Linked DNA regions of Gimesia benthica. Each later gene encodes a partner of the first gene's protein in a complex. Links are inferred from orthologs where the notes say so. Each region holds a gene or a part of one and is shown on either strand. Other genes may lie near its edges.

Region 1 (14,714 bases):
CGAAATGCGATGGTGCCGGTAGCTCAGTATGCCAGTCCCGCAGGTCCGCCGCGAATGGGCGATCAGGGTTGGCTGTTCCATGTATCGGCCAGTAACGTGCAGATCACCCGGGTGATGGATCTTAAACGCGATGAGCTGCGACCCGATGATTCGCGGAAAGGGTTTGCCGTACGTCTGCTCGAAACGGAAGGCGTACATCGTTCAATAAAACTGCGTTGTTTCAAATCCCCTGTGAGCGCCCGACAGCGTGATTTCCAGGGGAAGACCGTTGTCGAGCTCCCCGTAGAAGAGGATGCGGTGCTGGTCGAAATGTCGCTGTATGAAATTGCTGAGATCGAAATTTTCTTTGAGGAGTCGAACTGACAGATGATCGTGACGATTGATGGTCCTGCAGGATCGGGTAAAAGCACCGCAGCGCGGGGGCTGTCTCAGCGGTTGGGTTTCGAGTTTCTGGATACCGGGGCCATGTATCGTTGTGTGGCGCTGGCGGTCCTGAACCAGGGCATCGATCCAGCAGACTCACAGTCCGTCGGCGACGTCAGTCAGCAGATTCGTATTTCCTTTGCTGACGCACATGTGATTCTGAACGGAGAGGATGTCACCCAGGCAATTCGAACTGCAGAAGTTTCGGAAGCGGCGTCGCAGGTCGCGCAGTATCCAGCGGTCCGGGAAGCTCTGGTGCATCTGCAGCGACAGGCTGCTGAGGGGGTGAATATTGTCAGCGAAGGACGCGATCAGGGGACGGTGGTGTTTCCAGATGCACTTTGCAAGTTCTTTCTGATTGCCGACCCCGAAGAGCGTGCCCGGCGTCGCTTTGATGAAATGCAGGGACAGGATCAGGAGATTACCCAGGCAGAGATACTGCAGCAGATCCACCAGCGCGATCAGCGGGATGAAAGCCGCACCGTCGCCCCGTTAAAACCGGCCGACGATGCGGTGGAAATCAATACCTCTCAGCTTTCAATCGAGGAAGTCCTGGATCAGCTCGAGCAGACAGTTCGTGAGCGTCAGGCTGCTTCAGCCGAGTGAATGCCGAACTGATTACGGTTGAACTCGTAATTAAAACATCAGAGTCAAAGTGGCGGTCGTACGACTGTCGAGCAGATCTTTTCTGTTGGACAGCGGGAATTCCCAGGCAGCGGCGAATGACAGACACTTATTGAAGCGATAGTCGGCACCGAAGGCGAATGTCAGGACATTGTTTCCAGCAACACTGGATGAACCCAGGTTGATCCAGTCGCCCCCTTCGATATTCAGAGGGAGAGCCTGACCGCTTTTGGTGTAGACGATGCCGTTCAACTCAGCCAGAGCAGAGAGTTTGCTGGTTACGGGGTGGTCGTAATGCACGCTGTAGTAAATCGACTGCGATTCTTCAGCAGTATCTCCGGGAACGTGATATCCGGTGGAGGCGATGAGGTGCCCAGAACCAATCTGCTTACCGATCGACAGATACGGAGTCCAGACACTGTCGCCATTCCCCTGGAAGACGCGTGAACTGCCGTTGGTAGCCTCGTAAATCAGTCCCCCCGACAGCAGGAACTGGTTTTCCACATCGCGGACCAGAACGTATTTCAGTCCCAGGCCGATGTCGGACCAGCCGGTTCGGTTGCCGATTCCCCGTGTCTGCAGGGTGTTGTAACCATCTTTGACGGCGATGACTGAGAGGCGTTCGTTGAGCGCGACTCCCAGCTGAAGTGCGTAAACCTGCAGGTCCCCTGCCCCCAGAACCGGCGTTTGGGAATCGATCATCTGATTGATGAAGATGCCTCTAACATAAGTCAGCGAGCGGGGATCGATAGACCAGACTGGATTGCTGACCGGCATCACGAAGTCTTCGAAACAGCGGTCGCTGGGAAAGCGATTCAGCAGAGGAATGCGATCGCAGAGCGTGCAGGTCTGGCAGGATTCACAGCTGCAGACCGGAGTCTGGCAATTACAGGTACCGCAGTTACAGCCCGTTCCGCCGGGACAGGCGGCAGGCTGCACAGTGGGAGCAGTAATGGCTTCGACCTGGGATTCCAGGGGGAGTTGCGCTGGAGTTGCGGGATCTGTCAGAGAGGGTGCCGGCGCAGGTTCGAGTTCACGAAAGACATCTTCAATGGACTTGGGTGCTGCTGGTTCTTCGGCGAAAATTGCCGATCCGCAGATGTGGATAACGAGCGTGGAATAGAAAACCAGCGCAAACCTCATTTCTTCCCCCTCCTGAAAATGAGACGATTCAATGTTTTACCTGTTTCGTCAGAAACAATAAATTCTCTCTTCAGATATCGGCACTTCTGAAATGTGAAAACAGGTATATAAGTGCAACTTTATTCGTTTTTCCTGATTTGAAGGGAATACCGCTTTTGCCGCTAACGTAAAAAAAGCACGCCAGTGAGGCGTGCTTTCCGGTTCAGGAGATTCAGAAGAACCTGTGTTGTTTCAGTTATTTACAGTTGGCGGTTGCTTAGTGCATCAACTGCTTTTCGAAGTCGATCTCGTATTTTTTCATCTTCTTGTAGAGTGTCGTCCGGTTGATACCCAGGGCTTTGGAAGTGTTTTGACGGTTCCAGCCGTTGGCTTCCAGTGCTTCGATGATGATCTGTCGCTCGGGATTGGCGAGGGCATTTTTCAGCGAGCTACGTCCGCCACTGCTGGTCTCTGTGGAGAGTGAGTAGGACTGTTCCTGACGGATCTGCTCAGGCAGATCATGCACGCGAATGTACTCCCCTTTAGAGAGGACTACCGAGCGTTCGATGACGTTGATCAGTTCCCGCACGTTACCTGGCCAGGAATATTTCAGCAGGGCCTGCATGGCGGAAGGATCGAAACCTTTGATCGATTTTCCGATCTGTTCGTTGTAGACCTTAAGATAATGTTCCACCAGCAGCGGGATGTCGCTCATGCGTTCCCGCAGTGCGGGCTGGGTGAGTGTGATGACGTTAACACGGTAGTAGAGGTCCTGCCGGAACTCCCCTTTCGCCACCATCTCTTCCAGATCCTGGTTGGTGGCCAGAATCAGGCGGATGTCCACGGAGTGTGTTTTGTTATCGCCGACAGCTTCAAACTCACGGTCCTGTAGAACACGCAGCAGTTTGACCTGCAGGCTGGGAGAAGCGGTCGCGATTTCATCCAGGAAGAGTGTGCCTCCGTCGGCCTGGAGGAACTTACCAATTTTGTCGTGAGTCGCTCCGGTAAACGAACCGGCTTTGTGTCCGAACAATTCACTTTCGAGCAGCGTGTCAGGCAGTGCCCCGCAGGCGACTTCGACGAATGGTTTGTTGGCACGATCGCTCAACTGATGAATGGCGCGGGCCGTCATTGTCTTACCGGTTCCGTTCTCTCCCAGAATCAGAACAGTGGTACGCGTATCGGCGACGCTTTCGATCAGATCAAACATCTTCTGCATTTTGTAGTCCTGTCCGACAATGTTGGACAGGCCATAACGCTGATCGAGTTGCGCTTTGAGTGATTTGTTTTCTTCGACCACCTGTCGCTGATCCAGGCAGCGTTCAATGGTCAGGCTGAGTTCTTCATCAATGACCGGCTTGGTGAGATATTCGAAGGCCCCGAGGCGGATTGCTTCGACTGCACTTTCGATCGTGCCGTATCCGGTGAGCATAATTACGGCGGTGTCGGGGGCATTCTGCTCAACCCACTCCAGCAGATGGAATCCATCCTGATCCGGCAGGTTGACATCACAGATCACGACTTCAAACGGAAATTCTTTCAGTCGTTCGATGGCATCGAGGCAGGTCAGAGAGGTCTCTGTACGGTGCCCCAGACTACGCAGATAGTCTGCCATGGCTTCCAGAATGTATTGGTCGTCATCAACTACCAGTAATGAGCCTGAATTTGTCTTCATTGATTTATGTCTCGCCAAAAGGTGCTTGTAGCGTTGTAATCGTCGTACAACTGATTTGATGGATCAAAGTTAATAGGATGTTAGATCTCACTGGAACCAGTGTCTGGCACTGTCAGCGACCGTCCAGACGGTTCGACAGCGCAGATGGCGGAATCGCTCACCTGCTCCGGGGAACATGTGAAGAGACCGGGTTTCAAATCAGGCTGCTTGTCCGCCATCCCGGCGAACAGTGCGACCCGAGTTGAAAACTGGGAGACAATCATGATGAAGGGGTACCAAAACATAGACCACAGTTTCCTGCAGGCAACATCGGGAGCGACGCGGCTGTTGATTTTGGGAAGCAGCTGTTCCTCGGTTGCATCTTTGAGGTTCAGGAAACTGTTAATGTGACCACTGCTTGAGGTCGGCGATGGTTGGATAATGCCGCTTGCAGGGATCGCAGTGGATCTCGCGCTGTGTTGCAGTGGCTCAATTGCCCCGCAGAACTGCTTCAGGCCTGAAAGTCGGTACAATCCCTGATTTCGCCATTTGAAACGCTATTTAGCCAGTATTATCCCAGTTTCCTATGTTTTGACTCAATCCGGGGAGAGAAATCATCACCGATTTTGGTGATCTGGGAGAGTTTTGGTGTGTTTTTCAGTCATGAATGAGGCAATGTTGTTTTTTGAAGGCATTCAGCTGAGATGAAATCAGAAGATTTACTGACAGGTAACGAATGATAACTGTAAACAGAGCCTTGAGATGGTGCCCCTGTACTGCTACTATTGGGACTTTGGTGGAAAGATTTTGGACGGTCTCTCAGAGCTGTAGTGATCTTTTGTCAGACCCGGTCAGACTCAGTGTCCCGTTGCATGTTACCGCTGCTTTTCTTTCGCGGTGCCGCGGCGGTGTTTCATTGTGTGAATGCATTCATGTCTGTTTTGACAGATCTGACCCGTCGCAGTTTATTTCTGATGAGAACTTCGGGTGGTCATGCTCCGTAAAAAGCAAACTGCCTGGATAGTCTTTCGAACTGGTATTCCCGGTCAAACAAAGTGGGAGTTGTCCGTTGTTAAGAGCGATAATTAGTGATATTCACGGTAATCTCGAGGCGCTGGAAGCTGTCCTGGCTGACATTGATCGCCGTGAGATCAGCGAGATTTATTGCCTGGGTGATATCATCGGATATGGACCCAATCCGCGGGAATGCATCGATCTGGTCAGACAACGATGCAAGAAGTCTCTGCTGGGGAACCACGACCAGGCTGCCCTGTTTGATCCGGAAGGTTTCAATGCCGGTGCCGAACGCGCCATCTTCTGGACTCGGAAGATGCTGGAGACGGGTGATGCCAATAAAAACCAGGATCGCTGGGATTTTCTGGGCGAACTGCCGCGGATGATTCGCGAGGATAAACTGCTGTTCGTGCATGGTTCCGCCCGTAATCCACTAAACGAATACGTCTTCCCGGAAGACATTTATAACCAGCGGAAAATGGAACGTATTTTTGGTCTGGTCGACCAGTACTGCTTCCAGGGACACACTCATATTCCCGGCATTTTTACAGAAAGCATGAATTTCCTTGCTCCGGATGAGATTGATTACGTTTACTCATTCGGCGAGGAAAAATTCCTGGTGAATGTCGGTTCGGTGGGACAGCCCCGTGATGCGGATAGCCGCTCTTCCTATGTCATTATCGATGATGAGAAGGTGACCTTCTGCCGGGTTGAATACGATTTCAACACGACCGCCGAGAAGATTTACGATATCCCTGATTTAGATAACTTTTTGGGCGATCGTCTGCGTGACGGTCGATAATCATGGAACAAAAACGACTTTTACTCTTTGTAGTACTGTCTGCCACAGTCATCTTTTTCTGGCAGATGTTCATTGTCCCCCGCATTGCTCCCCGTCCTCAGGTTGTCGCAGAACAGCAGGCTGAGAACGCGCCTGCGCAGGATGAGCAGGATCCCGATCTGCCCCTGGTCGCGAAAAAGCCGCCGACTAATGGCGAAGTCAAGCCGTTGCCCGAACAGCCGGCAGAACAGAAAGCCGGTTTTGCCCGCAATCCCAATCGGACAATTGTACTCGGTTCACTGGACCCGGACTCAGGCTACTTTCTGCAGGCGAAAATCACGACTCAGGGGGCTGCTGTCCTGGAAGCCTCTCTGAACGATCCACTCTACAGAGACCTGGACGATAACAAGAAACAGTTGCAGATCCTGGGGGAATTCAGTGGTGCCAAAGAGGTTTCGCGGTCTTTACAGATCGAGATGAAACAGCTGGACCAGAAACTGGCCCCCTTCCTCACCAATACCCGTCGCGCTGACTGGAAGGTGCTGGAAGAAGTGAAAGATGCCGACGGAATCATTCATTCGGTCCGCCTGGGACTCAGTGCTCCGGATGGGAGTATTGAAGTTCAGAAGGTATTCAGCCTGAAGAAATACCGCAAACCTGAGGGAGAGGATTTTCGCGAGTTCCGCAATACCCAGCAGGCCGGTTACCTGATTCACTTCGATCTCAAACTGATTAACGAAAGCTCACAAGGGCAGGTGCTGGATTATCAGCTGCTGGGTCCCGTGGGAATTCCGCTGGAGAACGCAGACAATACGCGTAAGTTCCGCGATGTTCGCATTGGATTCCTGCAGGACGATATGAGTGTCGACACCACGACCTTATACGCTGCAGACATTATCGAAGAAATTCAGGAACAGAACGTCGAGAAATACACACGGGCTTTTCAGTTCGCCGGTGTGGACGTTCAATATTTTGCCGCCCTGCTTACTCCGGATGGCAAGAACTATAAGCCGGAACTGGTCAACGGTGAGATGCAGTCCAATTATTCTGCGAGTGTCGAGCCGGTGCTCATCCAGCAGAATGTGAAAACTGAAGAACAGAGCCGCATCACGGTCAAAATCAATTCTGATGAGATCGAACTGCCCGCCGGCGGTGAGACCGAGCACAGCTATGCTCTGTATGCCGGCCCCAAACGGGAATCGTTGCTCGGACCGCCGTTGAAGGCGACCGAGATCATGGACTTCGGTTTCTTCGGTCCCGTAGCTAAGCTGATGCTCTGGTTGCTGACGACATTGCACAGCATTGGTCTGTCATACGGGATTGCCATTGTCTGCCTGACTGTGATCGTGCGGGGAAGTCTGTATCCCCTGTCGCGGAAGCAGGCTGTAGGCGCTCAGAAGATGAAAGAGCTGCAGCCGCAGATAGCCGAGCTGAAAAAGAAATACGGCGACGATCGCGAGAAGCTGGGCCGGGCGCAGATGGAGTTGTTCAGCAAGAATAACTACAACCCACTGGCTGGCTGTCTGCCGATCTTCCTGCAGCTGCCAATCTTCTTTGGTCTCTACACCGCGTTGAACAATGCCGTCCAGTTGCGAGGAACCCCGTTCCTCTGGATCGACAACCTGGCTGCTCCGGATGCCCTGTTCAAGCTGCCGTTCAATCTGCCGGTTCTGGGAGATAACTTCAACCTGCTGCCATTGATTACTGTAGGACTGTTTGTGGTACAGCAGAAGCTGTTCATGCCGCCTCCAACCGACAAAGATCAGGAGCTGCAGCACAAGATCATGAACTACATGATGATTGCGATGGGCTTCCTGTTCTACCGCGTGCCGGCCGGTTTGTGTGTGTACTTCATTGCTTCCAGTTTGTGGGGGATCTGCGAGCGGAAACTGCTGGATTTCCAGGCCAAACGTCATCCTGCGACCAGTGCCGATCCGAATGTGATCGAAGTCACAGCGGAGACGAAGAAGTCTTCGCCGAACAAGAACAAGAAGACGGACAAAGAGGATGAACAGCCTGCGAAAAAAGGCTGGTTTGCCCGCTTGCAGGAGATTGCCGACCAGGCTCAGGCCCAGGCAGCGCTGAATGAAAAACAGCGTGATCAGAATCCCCGCGACAAAGGCAACGGGAAGAAGTCCAAGAAACGTCGATAGTCAGGACGTCCTGAGAGACGCGACATGAATCTGCAGTTTGACGATACGATTGTGGCACTGGCGTCTGCTCCCGGAGCAGGCGCAGCCGGCCTGATTCGCATCAGTGGTCGCGAGATTCTACCCTGTCTGTCAGCCTGTTTTGAAGCGGAAACGGACTGGCAGCAGAGCATACACTCGCAGCGGTATCCGGGAACACTGCAACTGGCAGGTTCCGAAACCCGCCTGCCGGGGGCACTCTATTACTGGCCGACGTCGCGGAGCTTTACCGGTCAGCCGCTGGCGGAATTTCATACCGTCAGTTCTCCCCCTCTGCTGGAAGCCGCCATCGAGCAGATCGCTTCCCGCGGTGCCCGCATGGCGCGGCCCGGAGAATTCACCTTGCGTGCCTTTCTGGCAGGACGCGTCGATCTGATGCAGGCCGAGGCGGTGCTGGGGGTGATTGATGCGCACGATCATGAAGAGCTGAACCTGGCACTCAGTCAGCTGGCGGGAGGTGTCTCAACCCGGATCGGGCGGGCACGCATTGAACTGCTGGAACTGCTGGCCGAACTGGAAGCGGGGCTCGATTTTGTCGAGGAAGACATTGAATTCATAGACCGCGTGACGCTGGTCACCCGTCTGGAAGGCATTCGCGAGTTCTGCGAACAGCTATATGCCGATTCGGCACAGCGGATGGAGTCGACCGGGAGTCTGTCGCTGGTGCTGGCGGGGCTCCCTAATGCGGGGAAAAGCACACTGTATAATGCGCTGGTCGGGGATGCGGAAGCCGCACTCGTATCGGATGTCGCAGGTACCACCCGCGATTACCTGGTGACACCGCTGAATTGGAAAGGTCAGAGTATCCACCTGATTGATACCGCCGGCCTGGAAACGGGAGCACATGAAATTTCAGTCAGTGCTCAGAATTTTCGTCAGGCACAGACGCAACAGGCGGATCTGGTGGTCTGGTGCACGGCCGCTGATTTGACGCCTGAAATGAGTGCCGAGGACCGCAGTCAGCGCGATCAGTTGGCAGCCGTTCGCAATGTTCTGACGGTGCGTACGAAAAGCGATCTCTCTCCTGCCCCTGTGGATTCTCATTCGATAGAGGCCGACCTGGAGATCAGTGTTGCGGAGGGGACTGGTTTGGAAGCTCTGCAGGATCAGATACTGGAACGGCTGTCTGAGACGCATCGCGGGGGCAGGCATCTGATCGGCTCCACCGCGTCACGGTGTCGGGAAAGCCTGCGGGCAGCGGGTGAATCTCTGGGGGCTGCGGAAGAAGCTGCCGAGTTGCAACTCGGAGAAGAACTGGTGGCGATTGAAATACGCGAAGCCCTGCAGCATCTGGGGCAGATCGTCGGCCAGGTTTACACCGATGACATCCTCGATCGAATTTTCAGCAAGTTCTGCATCGGTAAATAAACTGTCGCATCAGACTGTCAGCGAGCGTGAAGCCAGTCCGGCACAGTTCCCGGCTGAATGCCCATCTGCGGAATGAAGTAGAAGAACATGAAGGCCGTGAGCAGGAATACGCCGATCAGATTCAGGATGATGCCGTAAGTCAGCATGTCGGACATCTTGATCTTTCCCGAAGCAAAGACAATCGCATTCGGGGGCGTAGCGATCGGCATGGTGAACGCACAACTGGCGGAGATCGCTGCGGGGATCATGATCAACCGAGGGTCAATTTCCAGACTGACCGCGGTAGCAGCCAGGATCGGCAGTACCGTATTCACGGTTGCGATGTTCGACGTGAATTCGGTCAGGAAGGTCAGCATCAGGCAGGCGGCCAGAACCAGAGCCCAGGCGGGCCAGCCGGCGATTACCTGCGAGAAGACATGCCCGACCCAGTCGGAGAGTTCGGTCGATTTGAATGCGCCCGCGATGGCAAAGCCGCCGCCAATCAGCAGCAGGACGCCCCAGGGCAGTCGTTCCGCGGTCTCCCAGTCCATGAGATATTCCGTCTGCCCCGTTTCGGATTTCCGGGCAGGAATAGCAAACATCAGAATCGCCATCCCCATGGCAACGGTCGAATCGTGGACCCAGCTTGAGGCCTGGTCTGCGGGGATGCCCCATTTCTTAAGGAAGTGAATGGGTAACTGTTCCCAGCCAGCCAGCAGCTCCCATTCACCAAAGATCAATGGTTTGCGCGTGACCCAGAGGATGGCGGTGGTCGCGAAGACGAACAGCATCAGGGCTTCCGCGCGGGTGGGTTGTCCCAGCTTCTGAATCTGTTCCTGAATAATATCTCGAGAGGATGTTTTGGAACTGGAGAGCGATGGCATTCTCCAGCAGAGAACCAGCCAGGTGATCATAATGAAGGTCACCCCGAACGGGACAACCATGATCATCCACTCCCCTGCCGAGAGTTGCGGGCCTTGCGGAAACTGAGCCAGCCAGATCTGCTGAAAGGCGATATTGGTGGGCGTGCCGATCAGCGTGGTGACTCCACCGATGCTGGCGGAATATGCGATGCCCAGCAGCAGCGCGACCGAAAAATGGCGAATGGCTTTAGAAGAATCGACGTTGGAATCGAACAGTGCGAGTTCGGACATGGAACCGATGATCGCCATGCCGATGGGGAGCATGAGCAGCGTAGAGGCGGTATTACTGATCCACATCGAAAGAAAGCCGGTTGCAAACAGGAACCCCAGCACGACCCGGCGGGGGCTCGACCCGACTACATTAATTGTATGCAGGGCAATGCGGCGATGGACGCCCCATTTTTCGATGCCCAGCGCGATAATGAACCCACCCATATACAGAAAGATATTCTGATTAATATAAGCCTGACTGACCGTCGCCGGGTTCTGGATACCGAACAGAGGAAAGGCAAACAGCGGAACCAGACTGGTAACGGCAATGGGCAGTGCCTGCGTCATCCAGAGGATCGCCATCAGTGCGGTCACCGCAGCCAGGCGCTGCGCAGCAGAGGACATATCGTCCGGCGTCGGCAGATTCAGAATGATGACAAACGCAATCAGGCTGAACAATTTACCGTAGAAGGGAATCCGACTTTCTGAAGTATGTGATGAGTCGCCAATCACGTAGAGAGTGTCCCTGGATTATCAGCAGGCGCGCTCACTGGGGAGCAGGCACTGTCAACAGGTTGAATCAGCGTGCCGAATCAGGCTTAGTCCTGTGCCGGATGGATGAACTGGTGTCCCTTCGGGCGGACGGTCAGAACCGGACAGGGGGCTTTCCGCACGACCTTCTCTGCCACGCTTCCGAGCAGGAGGTGCGCGGTGAAGGAACGACCGTGTGTGCCGACCACGATGACGTCGATGTCTTCTTTTTTCGCGTACTTCAGAATATCGACAAACGGATTGCCGTGTACCCAGTGGGTAACCAGATCGAGCCCTTCTTTATCTTCGTCCAGGATCCAGTTCTCAAGACGGGTTTTGGAGAAGTTTTCGAAGTCTTCCTTGGGCGGCAGTGCATAGCTTTCGAACATGGGCATGTAGACCACGGGGTCTTCAATCACGTTCAGCAGGTGCAGCTGGGCATCGAATTTCCTTGCCAGTTCGACGGCGTATTGAGTAGCGGCCTGAGAGGGTTCACTGAAGTCTGTGGGGATGAGGATTTTATTGATTTCAATCATGAGCGGTATCCTTTCAGTGGCCGGGCCGACTAAATTATTCTGGGGCAATCATTGCAAGCAGGCTCCATTATAAGGGGAGTCGTGCTGGAAACAATAGACGGGGGAAGCGGGAAACGACATTCGAAAAAGTGTTTCTTTTTTTTGTTAAGAAACCGAGGTCGTGGTTTGTGAAACCGGGATGATCTCCTTATGATGAGTTGAGGCTCCCGAGAGGCGGGGGCCTGTTTTGTAATGAAAACCGAACAATTTGAGACCTAGAGAAACAATCAATCGGGGAGGCAAAAGAATGGAAAAATGGCCTATTGGTGTATTCGCATCCGTCGACGCGGGACTGGGGGTACACTTCGATGTCGTCCAGGAGTTAGGAATCCCCACGATTCAGATTCATGCCCCCCATGCGGAGACTCGGACGAAAGAAGTTGCAGAAGATTTCATCAAGAAATGCAACGATGCCGGCATTCAGCTGACCTGCGTCTTCGGTGGTTTTGATGGCGAAAGCTACGCAGATATTGAAACAACGAAGAAGACCGTGGGGCTGGTTCCTGCCGAAACCCGGGCCGCCCGCACAGAAGAGATGAAAGAGATTTCCGATTTCGCCAAACTGCTGGGTTGTGATACCGTGGCGCTGCACATTGGCTTCGTTCCCGAAGATCGTGAATGCGACGATTACAAGGATCTGGTGAAAACCACCCAGGATCTGCTGGATCATGTCAAAGTGAACGGCCAGAATCTGAACCTCGAAACCGGGCAGGAAAGCGCCGATCATCTGCTTGATTTCATCGGTGATGTGGCTCGTGACAATCTGAAAATCAACTTTGATCCCGCGAACATGATTCTGTACGGGACGGGCGATCCGATTGCTGCCTTGAAACGGGTTGGCCATCTGGTCGGCAGTGTGCACTGCAAGGATGCCACCTGGGCTCCTGAAGATCAACGTGGCGTGGCCTGGGGAGCAGAAGTGCCTCTGGGGGACGGCGATGTTGGCATGGGAACTTACCTGCGGACTCTCAATGAAATCGGTTACACTGGCCCGTTGACCATTGAACGGGAAATTCCCGAGCAGCGGGATCAGCAGAAGGCTGATATCGGCAAAGCGGTCGCTTTGTTGACAGAGCTGAAAGAACAGCTGGCCTGAATGCTGCCTGTTTCTCCTGAAACTGCTGGCGGAGACTGTCTGTGAAGAACGTGTTTGAAGATGTGACCTGTGCCGGATGTTGCTGCGTCTGCGATAACATCCAGGTCACGACAGACGGCCAACAGATACTAGACGTGCAGACCACCTGCCCCCAGGGGCAGGCGTGGTTTGCGCGCTCCCGCCAGACGAATCAGTTACAGCCCCTGATCAGTGGCGCTGAAGCATCTCGGGAAGATGCTTTGACTCGCGCTGCAGAGCTGATTCAAAATGCGACCTCTCCCCTGCTCTTTGGCATGGGACAATCCGCGACCGAAGCTCAACGGGCTGCCATCAGTCTGGCGGATCGAATCGGAGCCACGATCGACAGCGGTGCCTCAGCCTCCACGCGTGCACTCCAGCAGGTGGGAGAAGCCTCCTGCACTTTAGGAGAAGTGCGTAGTCGTGCTGATTTGATTATCTACTGGAACGCGGAGAGTCTACGGGCGAATCCGCATCACCAGCAGAGCCTGAATTCCGGGACCGACGCGATTTCAAGGAAATTCGTCACCGTTGGTGCTTCCGCGTCAGATGCAAGTGCTGATGTTGATCTTGCACTCCGTGTTCCTGTTGAGGGGGAATTTGAAACCCTCTGGCGGTTACGGGCACTACTCAGGGGGATTGCTCTGAATGGTGATGTCCCCTCAGGTCTGTCAGCAGGAGAACTGGAATCACTGGCAGCGCTGATTCGGCAGAGTCGCTACATCGTGATTTTTTTCGGACCTGCTGTCTCTGAAGATCGCCTGTTCCATCGTAAGCTGGAAGCACTTTCATTACTGGCCCGGGAGATTCAGTCTGAACGTCGCTGTCATACCATGAATGTTCCTGCTGCAGGGGCTGCGAAAGGAGCCGAACCGGTGTTGGCCTGGCAGACAGGTTACGCAGCGGCTGTGAACTTTGCAGTCGGGTATCCCCGTTTTTCTCCCTGTGAATATGCGACTGTTCGCATGCTGGAACAGAAAGAGGCTGATGTCTGTCTGCTGATTGGTGATGCACCTTTGACGGGACTTTCGGAACTGGCCCTGCAGGAGTTACAACAGATCCCGCTGATTCATGTCGGCCCTGCTCCTCTGAGCGACCTTGAGCCGGAAGTCTTCCTTCCGACGGGGATCTCTGGTATCCATTCAGCCGGTTCCCTCTACCGTTTTGATGGAACACCGCTTCCATTACGTGCACTGATTGCCACGCCTCAGCCCAGTGAAGCAGAGGTGCTGCAGCAACTCGAAAGCCTGCTCACGCCTGTTTTGCCTATCTGTTAGCAGGTAAAACCCTTAGGTGATTTCTGGCGAAACAGCATGACTGTTATAACCGTCAGGACCTGAATGAGATTTTTGCCATGGACATCCCTCCTCGGGTGAGGGAGCAGAATTCTGACCTAGAGTTGAAATAAGTCTCTACTCAGGTGAACCATGGTGTGATCGGCAGCTCACACAGACGCTCAAAGCCGTCAGGTTTCATCAATTATTATTTATGGTTCGCTCAGGTTCCGATTATGATTACAGAAATTCAGGAAAAACCAGAACTCACTCACAGTGATGCAGCGGGAAATCAGGAGACCGTTGCGATTCGTGTAGAAGATCTGATCGTGGGACGCACGATTCAAAATCCGATCCATGACGCGAATGGTGTGCTCCTGCTGGCTGAAGGTTCCGTGATTACCTCACGTTTCAAAGATTTATTGCGCGAGCGAAAACAGAGCCATGTGGAACTGCACGGTGACGATGCTGCTACTGTAAGTCTGAATGCGCTGGTGGGTAATCCGCTGGTCGATGATCCCAATCGGGGGATTTTTTCGACCGAGTTGACAGAGAAGCTGGATAAGCTGATCGAATCGGGGTCGATGTTCGTCGCCAATACGGGGCCAGCACTCCGTGATTCGATGGTGGTGCATGGCTGTAAAGGATATGACCGGGAACATCGGGAAAACCTGTTCGCTCAGCAGCAGTCCTTCGGCGAGTCACTGGATAATATGATGCGTGGTGCTCTCAAGGGAAGCACGCCGAAGGGGTCTGAAATTGCTGGCATCGCTGCCAATTACCTGACTCAACTGACTTCCGATGCCGATTGTGTGATCTCAGTTGCCATGGAAGCTGGCTCCGACGAAACCCTTTCGCAGCACTGTCTGCAGATGTCGCTGTTAGGCATGGCAATTGGTTCCGAACTGAACCTGGATGAAACCAACGTAAGAA
Region 2 (14,808 bases), 2.0 Mb from region 1 along the record:
GAAGCACAACGGGCCAGCACTTCACCGGTAACATTACAACTTCTGGATGACCGCAAGGTCGTTCTTCCAAACAGTAAGCAATAAGAAACAATGAAAACAGACGAACTTCGCGAGAGTTATCTTTCCTTCTTTGAAGAAAAAGGCTGTGTCAGAAGACCATCCGACGTTCTGGTCCCCCGGGATGACCCTACGGTTCTGTTTACACCCGCCGGGATGAACCAGTTCAAAGATCAGTTTCTGGGCGTAGGCAAGCTGGAATTCACAAAAGCCACCACCTGTCAGATGTGCCTCCGCACCGGCGATATTCAAAACGTCGGCGTCACCGCTTACCACCATACCTTCTTCGAAATGCTGGGGAATTTCTCGTTTGGAGATTACTTCAAACGCGAAGCCATTCACTGGGCCTGGGAATATCTGACCTCTAAGAAATTTCTGGGCCTCGATCCCAACCTGCTCTCCGTCACCGTCTACCTGGAAGACGATGAGGCCTACAACATCTGGCACGATGAAATCAAGCTCCCCGCCAACCGCATCAGCCGCGAAAACGAACACGAAAACTTCTGGCCCGCCGGTGCTCCTTCAGATGGCCCCGACGGTGTCTGCGGCCCATGTAGCGAAATCTTCTACCACCCCAACGGCGGTAAAGATAACGTTGAAATCTGGAACCTGGTCTTCACCCAGTTCAACCGCGTCGGCGATCCGCCTAATAATCTCAAACCGCTGCCTAAGAAAAACATCGACACCGGAATGGGGCTGGAACGTACCGCTTCCGTTCTGCAGGGCGTGCGCAGCAACTTCGAAATCGATACGCTGAAGCAACTCTGTCTGGCCGCCGGCGATGTTGTCGGCACCGGCTATGGATTCGACAAACCAACGGGCCGTCCGCTCCGTCGTATCTCCGATCACGTTCGCGCCATCACCTTCAGTATCCACGAAGGGGTTAACCCCGGTCGCGATAAGGAAAGCTACGTCGTTCGGCAGCTCCTCCGTCGCGCCTTGCTCGAAGGCTATCTGCTCGGTAAACAGGAACCGTTCCTGTATCAACTGGTGCCGGCTGTCGTCGACATCATGCAGACTCCCTACCCGGAAATCGCCAAGACTGTCGAACACGTACAGCACACCATCAAGGAAGAGGAAGAACAGTTCCTGGGCGTCATCGAAAAAGGTCTCACTCGCTTCGAAGGCTTCCTGAAAAAAGCCGAACAGGAAGGCAAATCGGAAATCGCCGGTGAAGATGCTTTCGACCTGCACCAGACTGATGGCTTCCTGATCGAACTCACCGAAGCTCTCGCTGCTAAAAACAATATCAGCGTCAATCGCACGGAATTCAACAACCTGATGCAGCAGCACAAAGAAGGCAGCGGCAGCGGGTTGTTCCTCGATTCGGTTATGTCAGAAGGTCCGCTGACAGCGCTGCACAAAACCACCAGCGACACGCAATTCAAAGGCTATGAAACCACCGTGGATGAAGGTAAGGTCGTCGGCATTATCGCTGAAGATCGCCTGGTGGAATCCGTCGTGGAAAAGGGTCATGCCCATCCCGTCGTTGTCGTGCTCGATCAGACCCCTTTCTATGCCGAAGCCGGTGGTCAGGTGGGAGACACGGGTTACCTCGAAGGAGAAGGCCTGAAATTTGAAGTCGTGAATACCCAGCGTAACGGCGGATTGATTCTGCACATCGGTCATCTGCAGGAAGGCAAACTGGAACAGGGACAAACCCTCAAGGCTACGGTAATCGAACCGCGCCGGTCCGGCATCCAGCGTGCTCACTCCGCCACTCACCTGCTGCATCACGCCCTGCACACCGTCATCGGCGACAGCGCCATGCAGCGGGGGTCGAAAGTCGAACAGGACACACTCCGCTTCGACTTCTCACACAGCAAGGCACTCACCCCCGAAGAAATCAGCCAGGTCGAAGATATCATCAACCAGCGGATTTCCGAAGGCGCCTCTGTCACCACCCAGTTGATGAAACTGCAGGATGCCCGCAACCTGGGAGCCATGGCTCTCTTCGGTGAGAAATATCCTGACAATGTCCGCGTGGTCCAGATGGGTGACTTCAGTATCGAACTCTGCGGGGGAACCCACCTCACCAATACGGGACAGGTCGGACTCTGCAAGATCGTTAATGAAGAACCGGTCGCCAAAGGCGTTCGTCGAATTCACGCTTTAACCGGCCCGAAAGCCCTGGAAAAGACGCGCAACAGCGAAAAGCTGCTGCAGGAAATCGCTGGTCAGCTCAAAGCGCCTCGACTGGATGAACTTCCCCAGAAAATCGCCCATCTGCAGGACGAAATCCGGGAAATGAAAAAACAGCTGCTTAAGTTCTCCAGTAAATCACTGGCGGGAACCGCCGATGAACTGCTGGATGAAGCACCTGTTGTGAACGATGTCAAAATCGTGGCCTATCACGCGAAAGATGTCTCACGCGATCAGTTGCGGGAACTGGCAGACCACCTGCGGAAGAAAGGCAAACAGGTCGCACTGATCCTGGGTACCGAGATTGACGGCAAAGTCGCTTTGATGGCCGCCGTTAACCAGGAGCTGGTAAAACAGGGACTCAAAGCCGGTGACTGCGTGAAAGCAGCTGCCAAAGTGGTCGGCGGAGGCGGCGGTGGTCGTCCCGATATGGCCGAAGCCGGCGGTAAGGATCCGGAACAACTCGACGCCGCTCTGAAAACCGGCGCAGACTACTACCGCAGTCAGCTCGAAGGTTAACTTTGACGCGTTGAACGCCTAGAGCAGCTTACGACGATTCAGCTCAGCGACGACATGTTGCACAATCTGCGACACGTCGCTGGCGCTGAGATCTTCGCTGACTCCTGTCGCACAGCCACCGATGGGCTCATTGGTGAAGCCATGCTCAGACAGCATGCACTGCAGCGTACGACTCAAAGTCACGATATCCGTTTTCTGTTCGGATGTAATCGGCTGACGTCCCTGCCCCATATTGAACCCACGGAGTTCAACCGCAGCCCGGAACCCTTCCGGAAACTCAGCAGAATAGATCATCGTATCGAACAGCGTCAGCAGATCATATTGCACACGACGGGCTTCATCGAGCTGACCGGAAGTGGTCAGGTCATACAGCTTGCGTGTCAGCTCCGGTACGACACCAGAACTCGCATTGGTTCCCCCGTCTGCACCAATCAGCATCAACGGCATGAGTGCCGCATCCCAGCCTGTCAGAAATGAGAATTCCGGACGGTTGGGCCGCACGGCCTGAATCATACGAATCATGTTGGGCAGATCGCCAGAGGAATCTTTGATCGCCACGATCTTTTCACATTCTTCTGAAAGACGCTGGATCGTTGGTACATCGATCGGACTCGCAAACATCGGAATGTTATACAGAGTCACATCGATGGGAGTATTATCCCCAATTTCCTTAAAATAGGCATAAACAGAGGCCGGGCTCAACTTGTAATAAAAAGGAGCCACAATGGCGACTGCCCGAATACCCAGTTCGTAGTAGTACTCGCAGGCCTTGATCGTTTCCCGCACATTGGCTTCCGCAGCCCCGGCCAGAATCGGTACACGGCCGCGAGTCTGATCCGCAATGATGGCTACAATTCGTTTGCGTTCTTCAGGAGTAAAACGAGTGAATTCCCCCGTAGAACCGTTGGGATAGAGCCCATGCACTCCCTTTTCGATCAGCCAGTCAATATAACGGCGTAATTCCGGCTCATTAATTTCACCACGAGAATCGTAGGGAACCAGGTTGGGAGTGAAGATACCACGGAGCTTGGTCTCGGACTGCATGTTGGGGGACACCTATACTGAAAATCAAACAGGACTGGGAGTTTGAAGAATTTAGGTGAAGTATAACATATAAATCAGCCCGGGGACACGGATTCAGACCTCTTCTCGCGACTCTTCCGGAGACTCGGAGGGGTCCTCAGAATCGGAATCCGTCTGATCCGATTCACCTGCGCTCTCCGTTTCTTCGTCAGATCCGTTATCCCTGCTGTTAAACTCCTCAGCCGTCACCCCCGCTTCCAGCAGGGCCTTCGCCTCGGTTTCCGCAGATCGGCCATAGAAGAACAGAATCAGGAACAGCACCACCAGCCCGACCGGTAACAGGATATAAGGCTGAAATCCGAAGCCCACCGGCAGGTACCCGAAGAGCACCGAGACCCCCGCGACTGTCAAAGCGTAAGGGATCTGGGTCAGCACGTGATCGAGATGGTCCGAGCCTGATGCTGCCGACGACAGAACCGTAGTATCGGAGATGGGAGAACAGTGATCGCCAAAAATGGCGCCAGCCAGCACACCACCGATGGTTCCCAGCATCAGATGATGATTAGGATCGGCTTCATTCAGTGGCACCAGCAGACTGTAAGTCAACGAGATCGACAAAGGCATTAACAGGCCCATGGTAGACCAGGAACTTCCGGTTGCGAAACTGACGACGGCTGCCAGCAGAAACGTAATGGTAGGCATCCAGTTGGGTGACAGTTTTTCAGAAAGTAGTTCCACCAGCACACCGGCGGTATTCAGGTGCTGCTGATCACAAACGGTCGCTACGGACCAGGCCAGTACCAGAATCAGGATCGCCAGGAACATACTCTTGGCCCCGTTTGCCCAGGCCTCTACGCATTCACTCAACGGAAGCGATTTGGAAAGGCTGCAGCTCACGACCGCTGCAATCGAAGCCAGAAAAGAGGTAATCAACAGTACGCGGTTGGGAGAAGAATGCTCAAGGACATTTTGAAAATTGACTTTGAGCTCCGCCTGTCCCAACTGTTCCCGTTCCAGATTGAGCCTGTTAATCTCGATCGTCCCTGTCCACCAGAGTCCGATCATAGCCAGCCCCAGTAATACCACCAGGGGGACCAGTGCATTCCGCAACAACTGGCGTCGCGCGAGCTCACCACTTTCGGCATGCCCCTCTACTTCCGTCACATTAAACCGCCCGGGACGAACCAGTTGCCCGTAAGCGATGGCCCGTGTCTCTGCTTTTAACATCGGTCCAAAATCATTACCGATGTAAGCCACCAGCCAGACAAACGCCAGCAACTGTAACGGATAGAATCGATAAGGCAGACTGTATAAGAAGGTCGTATAGTAGTCCCCGGTCATCCCCAGACTTGCGTAAGTATCCGCGATATATCCGATCTCGACACCAACCCAGGTGGAAATAATCGCAATTCCCGAAACGGGTGCCGCGGTTGAGTCGACCAGGAAAGCCAGCTTTTCCCGCGAGACTTTCATCCGATCGGTAAATGGTCGCATTGAACTGCCGACCAGCAACGAATTCGCGTAGTCATCAAAAAAGATAATCAACCCCAGAAACCAGGTCATGACCTGGCTGTGCTCTCGCTTTGATGCATAGCGGGAGAGACGATTGACCAGAGCAGCCGTACCTCCCCCTGCGGACATCACACCGACCATCGCTCCCAGGAACATCGTAAACATGATGATCATCATGTGGGAATAACTGGTACTGCCTGGCTCGACAATCTCATGGATCACGAACGTATCCAGCGTATGCACGAATCCCAGAAACAGGTTTCCATGCGATAAGATGACAGCCCCCACCCAGATACTGACCAGCAAAGCGAGGATAATATTCCGAAACCAGATCGCCAGTATCACCGCAATCAAAGGAGGTAACAGGCTCAGCCATTTGGAAATTCGATAAACTTCCACAGTGCCTGACCGACGCTGGTCAGGATCCACACGGATCACATCGCTGGTAATGTAGACCTTTCGATTCTCCGCGAGATCCGTTTTAAGCTCCAGCACTCCGTTTTTAAAAGGCGGCAGTGCCGTGTCGACTTCATGGACCCAGAGCTCAAGACCGACAACTTTCTGAGGGTGCTCAGAAAAATTGGTATCCAGACTACCATCCAGATTTAGCGCCCGGATTGTGACCTGACTCACGGGAATATCGATCACAGCCACATTGGGGGCTTCAATCTGGTAACGTGCCGGCTCCTGTTTGAGTGGCACCTCCGCAATCGGTGCGGTCTGCCCCAGCAGGCTGGTGATAATAATCAGAAGTGAATGAGTCGCCGCCATCGTCCCTCAGGCTGCTGAGTGATTCTAAGATTGGGACAGAGCCTGTCCGCGTCAGATCAGACGTTCCATTTCTCGTGAAAACATATTGAAACGGATCATCATCCGAACCGCAAGCGAGGATTTCCAGAAACGCATGTTCGCTGCTTAATCACCGCCGGCAGATGTAAAGCTGGCTAATCTACCGAGTTATCTGGCTTCTCGGCGGGCCAGTAAAGATGGAAGGTGACCCCGCGATCGGAGTTGGGTTCTGCAGCAATCGTAGCGCCGTGCTGCGTGGCAATCCGCCAGGACTTGGACAAACCAAATCCGAGCCCTCGTCCCGCCTGCCGCGCCGAATAAAATGGATCAAACAGGTGGATGCGTTCTTCCTCCGTCAGCCCCGCCCCCTCATCAATGACCTTCAAGTGAATGAAAGGCCCTGACTCCGTCTCAAGCGGGGAGGCACTGATCTTAATCTGTCCACCTGCTTCCATCGCCTGCAGACTGTTCAACAGCAGATTACTCAACACGACTTTCCACTGTGTTTCATCTGCGTACAGGGACAGCGACTCAGCAATGTTGACCTCTAGCTGTACTTTCCATTGATTGATTTCTTCCTGTAAGCTTACGAGCACGTCATCAATGGTTTGTGAGAGCGACAATGCTTCAGGTCGGGGAGCGGGCGGACGTGCGAACAACATCGCATCACCGATCATATCCCTGACCCGGTAAGCCTGACCGCCAATTGTCGACAGGGCCTGCCGACGTTCGGGGTCAGTCTCTGATTTGAGCAGCATCTGCACCCGCCCGACGATGGTCGCTACGGGGTTATTGATTTCATGTCCGGCCCCGGCGGCAAATTCCGCCATCGCTTCCAGCTTATCAGCGTCGGGGAGAATCCATTTCGCTGTGGAGGTCGACTCTCCCGAATTAGATTCTCCCTGTATTAAGGCCTGACTCAATACGCGCTGACTCACATCCAGTAATTCAGAAACCAGAAGATCAAACCCGTCTCTCACACTGGGAGTAAATAGAAACAGGCCCAGCATCGTCTCCCGATGACAGGCCTGATAATAAGCGCGTGCAGGTTGATCCGAAATATCGGCAAAAGAATGAGCCTCATTCATCAAGGCGTGCAGCCGTTCTTCGCGGGAAGCCCCGGGAAGTACGGGAACAATCTCACGATTCACAGAAGAGGCTTCCTGCTCCGAAGCATACAGCATAGCAGCCGAAAACTGAGAGGGCTCTGATTCCAGAACCCCCAGATAAACGGCAGCAGAACCTGTTGCTTCACACCAGACTGAAGCGAGTTCACTAATGGTCGATCCCAGTGAGCGCGTGGGGATCAATGACCAGAGACGTCGAGAAATGACAGCCGGTAAGTGAGTCTCTACGCTACCGGTCTCGCTCGACATCTGACACTCCCTGCAGCAGTCTCCACGACGACCGGACGTTTTCCGATCGTCATGAAACCGATGACTGCCCTGGTTCAGGCAGTGTGAACAGACTCCAGGTTCAACAGTGTGCAGACCCGATCTGCCAGTTGCTCAACTTCGAACGGCTTCTGCATGAAGTCGTTAGCGCCGGCTGCTTTCAGATCATCAATCTTGTCTGCTTCGACCATACCACTGATACAGATGATTTTCACATCGTCCATGGATGAATCACTGCGGACCCGCTGACAGACTTCTTTACCGTTAATATCAGGCAGCATCACGTCCAGAATAATGATGTCCGGATGATATTCTTTGACCATCATCCCTGCATCGAAGCCGTTGTTCGCAACACGAATTTCGAAGCGTGAATCGGCTTCCAGAACGTCGCGAATCAACTCTACCAACTCTTCGTCGTCGTCCACAATTAAAGCTTTGCGCTTCCCACTTTCCAGGGCATCAGTGGGAATTCCGTTGTCCTTCATGAACTTGAACAGAACATCGCGCGGAATACGTCGAAAACGAGAACCGGGTACCCGAAATCCCTTTAATTGGCCAGAATCAAAACAGCGAATAATCGTTTGTTGACTCACTTTGCAAATCTTTGCGGCTTCGCCTGTGGTAAAGACCGTTTTCATATTGCTCATCCATCCTTTGAAGACCCGACCCTGTTGAGCGGGAATGACCAAGCGCTGTAAGGTTATTACGACATGCAATAACCGAGCCCCTGCGCAGGTGCCCCAGTGACCCGTTCACTGATCAACCTGCCTGAAACTGACATCTCCATAATCAGCCTCTTATCTATTCACTTGAATCCAGTCAACTGAATTCAGGTAAAGCGATAAAAAACCGCATCCTCCAAGGTGCAGTTCTGTGGCCCGTCACTTGCCAAACGCTACTGATTGGCCAGACGTCACAGGTATCCCACATGGATCCAAACGCCAAAACTTTCAATACCGCTTGACTTTACCAGTATTATCAATAATTCCGATTGTATCTATTCTGACGATTTGGTCAACACGCATTCGCTCGGTTGACCAATTTATTGAAATAAACATGTACAAAACATGAACTTAGAGAAAGTCGAGCAGGCTGAATTCGTACTATTTCAACGAAGATTAAATCAGACAGTTAAGTAGCGCGCAGCACAAAACTGACGCATTCATAATGAGTTATGAGAAATATTCTTCCAGAACGGAAAATTTCAGGTCGCCATGCGGCTGCTACTATTGAGATACAGCACCAGAACCGTCAGATCGGCTGGAGTCACTCCACTGATCCTTCCTGCCTGTCCAATGTTACGCGGCTTGACACGACTCAGCTTCTCTTTGGCCTCATTTCTCAGATTGGGGACCAGCTGATAGTCAATATGGTCAGGTATGTGCAGTGTCTCTACGTTCTTCTGCTTTTCGATTTCAGCAGTCTGACGACGGATATAACCAGCGTATTGGACCTCAATCAGCGTCTGTTCGATGGCTCTCTCCGAGAGCGGCATCTCTTTGAGGGCCGGAGCAATTTCACAGATTTCTTCCCAGCCCGTATCCTGGCGACGCAGCCATTCCTCCAGCGTGTTCCCCTGGTAACGGGTTCCCTGAATGAACTGCTTGATCTGGTCAATCTCGGCTTCATACGCCTGGTACTTCTGCCAACGTTCATCATCGACCGAGCCTACTTTACGCCCCAGCGGTGTCATCCGGCGGTCTGCGTTATCCTGTCGGAGCAGCAGTCGAAACTCGGCCCGTGATGTAAACATTCTGTAAGGCTCATCGACGCCTTTCGTCACCAGGTCATCAATCAGCACACCCAGGTAGGCCTGGTTCCGATCCAGAATCAGGTCTTCCTTACCAGCCAGCTTCAAAGCTGCATTCAAACCGGCCAGCAACCCCTGCCCGGCTGCCTCTTCATAGCCCGTCGTTCCATTCAACTGACCAGCGAAGTAAAGACCGGAAACCCGTTTCGTCTCCAGCGTCGGCTTGAGCTGCGTCGGGGTCGCGAAGTCATATTCGACTGCATAGCCGTACCGCATGATCTCGGTCTGCTCCAGTCCCCGAATCGAATGAATCATCTTGTCCTGCACATCACGAGGCAGACTGGTGGAGATCCCATTACAGTAATATTCGTTGGTGTAACGTCCTTCCGGCTCCAGAAAGATCTGATGAGAATTCCGCTCTGCGAACCGGACGACCTTATCTTCGATCGATGGACAATAACGCGGCCCAGTCGAATTAATCTGTCCCGAATACATGGGCGCGCGGTGCAGATTCTCGTTGATCAACTGATGCACGTAGTCGTTGGTTTCTGTCAGATAGCAGGGCATCTGCGGCTGTGTCAGCTTCTCTGTCAGATAAGAGAACGGCTGCGGTGCTTCATCACCGGGCTGTTCTTCCAGTACAGAGAAATCAATGGTCCTTCCATTCAGACGGGCGGGAGTTCCTGTTTTGAATCGCTGCAGTTCAAAGCCAAGCTGGGCCAGGCTGTCAGACAGGGTTCCCGTGGTCCCTTCTCCGGCGCGCCCCCCTTTGGTTTTCGCTTCACCGGTATGCATAATCGCCTGCAGAAAAGTTCCCGTCGTCAGGATTACGGCTTGCGCTCGATAACAGGCATCGCCGTGTACCAGCACTCCGGTAACCAGATCCTGTTCCACAATCAGACTTTTGACCATCTCCTGGCGTAACGCTAGATTGTCCTGCTGCTCGACCTTCCACTTCATGCAGAACTGATAAGCCTTTTTATCAGCCTGGGCCCGGGGACTGTGCATCGCCGGCCCTTTGGAACGATTCAGCATCCGAAACTGGATCCCGGTCTCATCGATCACCCGCCCCATTTCGCCGCCCAGCGCATCGATCTCTCGCACGATCTGTCCCTTGGCAACTCCACCAATGGCGGGGTTACAGCTCATCTGACCTACAGTGTCGCAGTTCATGGTTAACAGAGCCGTTTTCGCTCCCAACCGGGCTGCAGCCAGAGCGGCTTCGCAACCGGCGTGGCCGGCACCGACAACAACGACATCAAAATCATAGGTGACAGAATAACTCATGGTTCTTCTTTGCAGTTCAGAGACGCCAGGCGTGCTAACTTATCGAAACAGGGGACCCGCATCGGGGGGATTGAGCTTCAAATGCTCCAATGCCGCCATCGTGACGATTCGCCCGCGGGGAGAACGCTGAATGAAACCGGAACGCAGTAGAAACGGCTCGACTTCATCTTCCAGCGTATCAGCCGGGATATTCAGACTGTGCCCCAGCGCCTGGACTCCTGCAGGCCCGCCGGAAAATGTCTTGATCAGAGTTTCCAGGTACCGGCGGTCCTGGCGTTCCAGACCAATCTGATCGATTTCCAGCATTTCAAATGCCCGCTTGACGACTTCATCGGTAATATTACCATCTGCCTTGCTCGTCGCAAAGTCCCGCGCCCAGCGTAACAGGTTATTTGCCTTACGTGGGGTGCCTCGGCTGCGGCGGGCAATTTCAAAAGCAGCATCGTCGGTGATCGGTGTTCTGAGTTTGCGGGCATTCCGCCGCACAATTTCGATCAGATCCTGGTCTTCATAAAAATCGAGGTGCTCGCGACGGACAAAGCGATCCCGCAAAGGCGCGGTCAACATACCGCTCCGTGTCGTCGCACCAATGACGGTGAACTTCTGCAGTTTCATATTCACCGTCCGGGCATTCAATCCTTCACCCAGGGTGATATCGACCCGAAAATCTTCCATGGCCGGATAAATAAATTCTTCCACGGTCGCCGGCATTCGGTGAATTTCATCGATAAACAGGAACGAACCGTGGCTGGCATTGGTCAGGTAAGGCAGCAGGTCTTTGGGGGCACTGAGTGCAGGACCGGATGTGATCTGCAGTTCGGTTCCCAGTTCGCGAGGCAGTACGGATGCCAGTGTCGTCTTTCCCAGGCCAGGCGGACCATCCAGCAGCAGGTGCCCCAGCGGCTCATTCCGCTTACGGGTCGCGTCCAGAAAGACCTCCAGGCGTTCCACGACCTGTCGCTGACCGACCACTTCACTTAAGCGCTGGGGACGGAGTTCGTCATCATATTCAGGATCATCAGCCAGATAGCCGGAATTCCAGCCCCCGCCACCGCCGGAAAAATCATCTTCCGGCTCGTCTTCCCCTCTAATTACAGGCTCACGAACCATAGTTTCGACCAGGACCTTATGTATATCACCCGGAGACCCCACGGCCTCTGCAAATCGGCTGGTATCATAGCAGACAGACTCCCCTGACGTAAAACCCAGACAGGCAGGCTCTGGAGAATTCTGACAGCTCAAAGGTCGAAAAAGTTCACGGTGAGTGTGTAATCTGCGCGTAGGCTACTGCTTTGACCAGTAATACATAAGAGTAAAAGAAGACCGTCGCCGGAAGGCTCAGCAGAATGGCTCCTCCCAGCACTGCCTCAAATGGTAGTTCCAGCGAATACACCAGCAGAAACGAGATCCCAAATAATGCTGCGACCCCCAGCAGAACCAGCCCAAACAACGAAAGAAATATCAGAAACAATGTCAGCAGATTTCCTTTAGTCACATCAACCGACTTACCGAAAGCATCGACCCCGGGCAGGTTTCGGTCTACCAGCAGATAGGGATAGGGCCAGAACATCAGCGCCAGTACATACCCCAGCAACGCAAATATCAGATTGGCAAAGAAGATGAGTCCCTGAAAGAGGATGGTACAGAGAACCATCCGCCCCACAAATGGTCTGCCTGCGAACAAGTCCCCCATGACGGGCTGATGATCCCGCGCCATTTTCAGAAACAGGAGCACTTTTCCCAGCTCACAGTAAGCGGCACCATAGAGCGTCACAATGACCAGGATCAGCCCCAGAAATGCCACACCCAACACCATCAGAGGCCCTTCCGGCATCACCGACTGCAGCCCCATACAGACCAGAAGAAACACTCCCAGGAGCAGCCCTGCAAAGCAGGCAAACAGAATATTGGCCAGTAGAGGACCAAGGATACAAAGGCCCGGATACTCCCAGAACAATTGCCAGGCACGGTCCAGAACCTGCCCGACTTTGATTGACTGATACTCGTCTGTTGTTAATGATTTTCGGCTGAGAACCTCTCCACATTCGGTACATGCGTCATCGGATCTGAGGTTCACAGCCCCGCACATGGGGCATTCCACAGTCTCAGCGGCAGGCTGCCGGAGGGGAGGTTCCTCGAAGAAATCGTCGTAGACGTCAGCAGCCAGCGAGTCATCGGGACGCGGAACGGAAATCGTTTCAGTGCACTGAGGACATCGTGCCAGGCTTCCCGCCTTATCATCAGGAGCAGACAATACTTTCTGGCAAAACGGGCACTCAAACTCAATCGTCAACGAATCGGGACTTTCTCAGCTGTTCTAACCGCGTTTCAGCAACCATCGATTACTGGTTAGTCATTTCGGCGTAGGCGACCGTTTGAAGCATGTACGTAAAGGGGACAATCAAGATCAAACCGACGAACAAAGTCACAATCCCCCCGACCGCTACGATCAGGAAGCTTAAAATGGATAGCCCGAAGAACGTCAACTTGTTGCCGGCCATGACTTCTTTTGCCTTTTTGAATGACTCAATCCCCGGCAGATCCCGATCGATCAGGATGAACGAGTAAGGCCAGAACATCAGCGACAGAATGATTCCGGGAATGATCAGAGCGATGAATCCCAGTGTGACAACCAGACCGTAAATGATACTGCAGAGAATCATCCGCCCCAGAAACGGACCTCCACTGAAGAGTTCATTGAATTCAGGGTTCTCCCCGCGGGCCAGTTGGAGGAAAACCCTCTGCCCTCCCAGCTGAAAGTAAAACATGACACAGTAGGTCATAAAATTCTGCATGAGCGCCAGGACCACAACTGCCACCATAGTACCATCTCCGCGCCCCCCTCCCTGCAGGACCGCCGTCTGGACGATCTGCATGAAAATTCCGATGACCATGGAAGCCACAAAATAAATACTGCCGGCGACCAGAGGAATGGCAATGACCATTCCGAGATTGGCTTTGTAGAGCTCCCAGGCACGGGAGAATGTCTCATTGATGCTGAAGATCCGGGGTTCCCAGCCACCTCGACCAGAGCTACTCGTTGCTTTCAGGGTCTCGCCGCAGTAGTCACATTTCGCAGCGCCTGCAGGGACCGATTCACCACACATGGGGCAAACCTGCTGACCACCGGCGAGAAAACTCTGTTCCTCGCTGACCGTCTGCTCTCCCAGAAAGCTGGACTCCTCCGGGACAGGGGCGTCAAACTCACCAAAGCCATCATCAGCACTAATATCTGTTGCCGGCGCCGGTACAGTCACGGCTTCGCCACATTGGGGACATTTTGCTCTGCGGCCGGCTTTGTCATCTGAAGTTTTGAGAACTTTGTCACAGTGTGAGCAACTAAATTCAATCGTCAAGCCGCTGTCCCCCTCAAAATCAGGTTGTCAATGTTGTCAGCTATTCGGCCATGACCTCGGCCATGATTTCGTCTGGAATGTTGAAGTTCGCTGTGACGCTCTGCACATCATCATGGTCTTCCAGTGCTTCCATCAGTTTGAGCACTTTTTTACCATCTTCCACGTCCAAGTCTACAGTTGTCTCGGGAATCCGTGAAATTTCTGCCAGATTGGTGGGAATCTGTTTCTGTTCGAATTCATCTGCCACCTGCTGAAACGCTTCCACGCTACAGGTCACCTCATAGACATCGCCATTTGCTTTAACGTCATCGGCTCCCGCTTCCAGGGCGATTTCGAACAGCTCATCTTCTTCCACGTTTTCACAGGGAACCAGAAACAGCCCTTTCCGCTCAAACATCCAGGCAACACAACCAGTGCTGCCCAGATTACCGCCGTGCACTTCGAAGATTTTTCGAACTTCCCCTGCCGTCCGATTACGGTTTTCAGTCAGAATATCGCACAGTACGGCGACACCGGCTGAACCATAGCCTTCATAAACCAGTTCTTCAAAATTCTCTCCGGAGAGTTCGCCGCAGCCTTTTTTGACAGCCCGGTCGATATTCTCCTTAGGCATACTGGCCTTGCGGGCTTTATCGATCGCATAACGCAGGGCCAGGTTCATCACCGGATCCCCACCCCCATGCTGAGCAGCCACGATGATAGCGCGACTTAATTTGCCAAAGAGTTTCCCTCGCTTTTTATCTACCACCCCTTTCTTGGCGGCGATATTAGCCCAGTGTGAATGACCTGCCATGGATGTATTTCGCTTAACTCGATATAGGTGGAAGATGACTGCGCGGAAATCACGCAGTATGAAATGGATTTGCGCCAATAGTACAAAAACTCACAGGGGATTGAAATCGATCACTGACTCAGTTTTTGCTGGATCTGATCAATCAGCTTGGTGTCAGGCGGGGTTGCTTTCCGGGCTGCTTCCAGA

The links.
Region 2: the proteins of F1728_RS01055 (region 1) and mnmG are in contact, whole or in part, in a solved structure (PDB 9HIP), measured with the Escherichia coli proteins. The link is inferred for Gimesia benthica from one-to-one orthologs.

What each region holds. Positions count from the first base shown.
Region 1 is NZ_CP043930.1:221,384-236,097, reverse strand. Bases 7,148-9,985 are described here. They hold F1728_RS01055 (tRNA modification GTPase), read left to right. Parts: upstream 7,148-7,795; coding sequence 7,796-9,175; downstream 9,176-9,985. Other genes in these bases: F1728_RS01050 (SLC13 family permease), read right to left, coding at 9,193-9,985; F1728_RS01060 (YidC/Oxa1 family insertase periplasmic-domain containing protein), read left to right, coding at 7,148-7,771. In the rest of the region: F1728_RS01085 (glycoside hydrolase family 38 N-terminal domain-containing protein), read left to right, coding at 1-363; cmk ((d)CMP kinase), read left to right, coding at 367-1,029; F1728_RS01075 (hypothetical protein), read right to left, coding at 1,060-2,190; F1728_RS01070 (sigma-54-dependent transcriptional regulator), read right to left, coding at 2,447-3,844; F1728_RS01065 (metallophosphoesterase family protein), read left to right, coding at 4,893-5,639; more of F1728_RS01060, read left to right, coding at 5,642-7,147; more of F1728_RS01050, read right to left, coding at 9,986-10,800; F1728_RS01045 (universal stress protein), read right to left, coding at 10,887-11,354; F1728_RS01040 (sugar phosphate isomerase/epimerase family protein), read left to right, coding at 11,641-12,489; F1728_RS01035 (hypothetical protein), read left to right, coding at 12,531-13,784; F1728_RS01030 (HD-GYP domain-containing protein), read left to right, coding at 14,018-14,714. UniProt on the Escherichia coli protein: Exhibits a very high intrinsic GTPase hydrolysis rate. Involved in the addition of a carboxymethylaminomethyl (cmnm) group at the wobble position (U34) of certain tRNAs, forming tRNA-cmnm(5)s(2)U34.
Region 2 is NZ_CP043930.1:2,261,919-2,276,726, forward strand. What follows is about bases 8,058-10,989. They hold mnmG (tRNA uridine-5-carboxymethylaminomethyl(34) synthesis enzyme MnmG), read right to left. Parts: upstream 10,474-10,989; coding sequence 8,641-10,473; downstream 8,058-8,640. Other genes in these bases: F1728_RS08565 (response regulator), read right to left, coding at 8,058-8,074; ruvB (Holliday junction branch migration DNA helicase RuvB), read right to left, coding at 10,513-10,989. In the rest of the region: F1728_RS08540 (trypsin-like peptidase domain-containing protein), read left to right, coding at 1-84; alaS (alanine--tRNA ligase), read left to right, coding at 91-2,718; F1728_RS08550 (dihydrodipicolinate synthase family protein), read right to left, coding at 2,737-3,762; F1728_RS08555 (Na+/H+ antiporter NhaC family protein), read right to left, coding at 3,856-6,024; F1728_RS08560 (sensor histidine kinase), read right to left, coding at 6,198-7,418; more of F1728_RS08565, read right to left, coding at 7,493-8,057; more of ruvB, read right to left, coding at 10,990-11,583; F1728_RS08580 (hypothetical protein), read right to left, coding at 11,729-12,727; F1728_RS08585 (zinc ribbon domain-containing protein), read right to left, coding at 12,816-13,730; F1728_RS08590 (YebC/PmpR family DNA-binding transcriptional regulator), read right to left, coding at 13,870-14,622; F1728_RS08595 (tetratricopeptide repeat protein), read right to left, coding at 14,733-14,808. UniProt on the Escherichia coli protein: NAD-binding protein involved in the addition of a carboxymethylaminomethyl (cmnm) group at the wobble position (U34) of certain tRNAs, forming tRNA-cmnm(5)s(2)U34.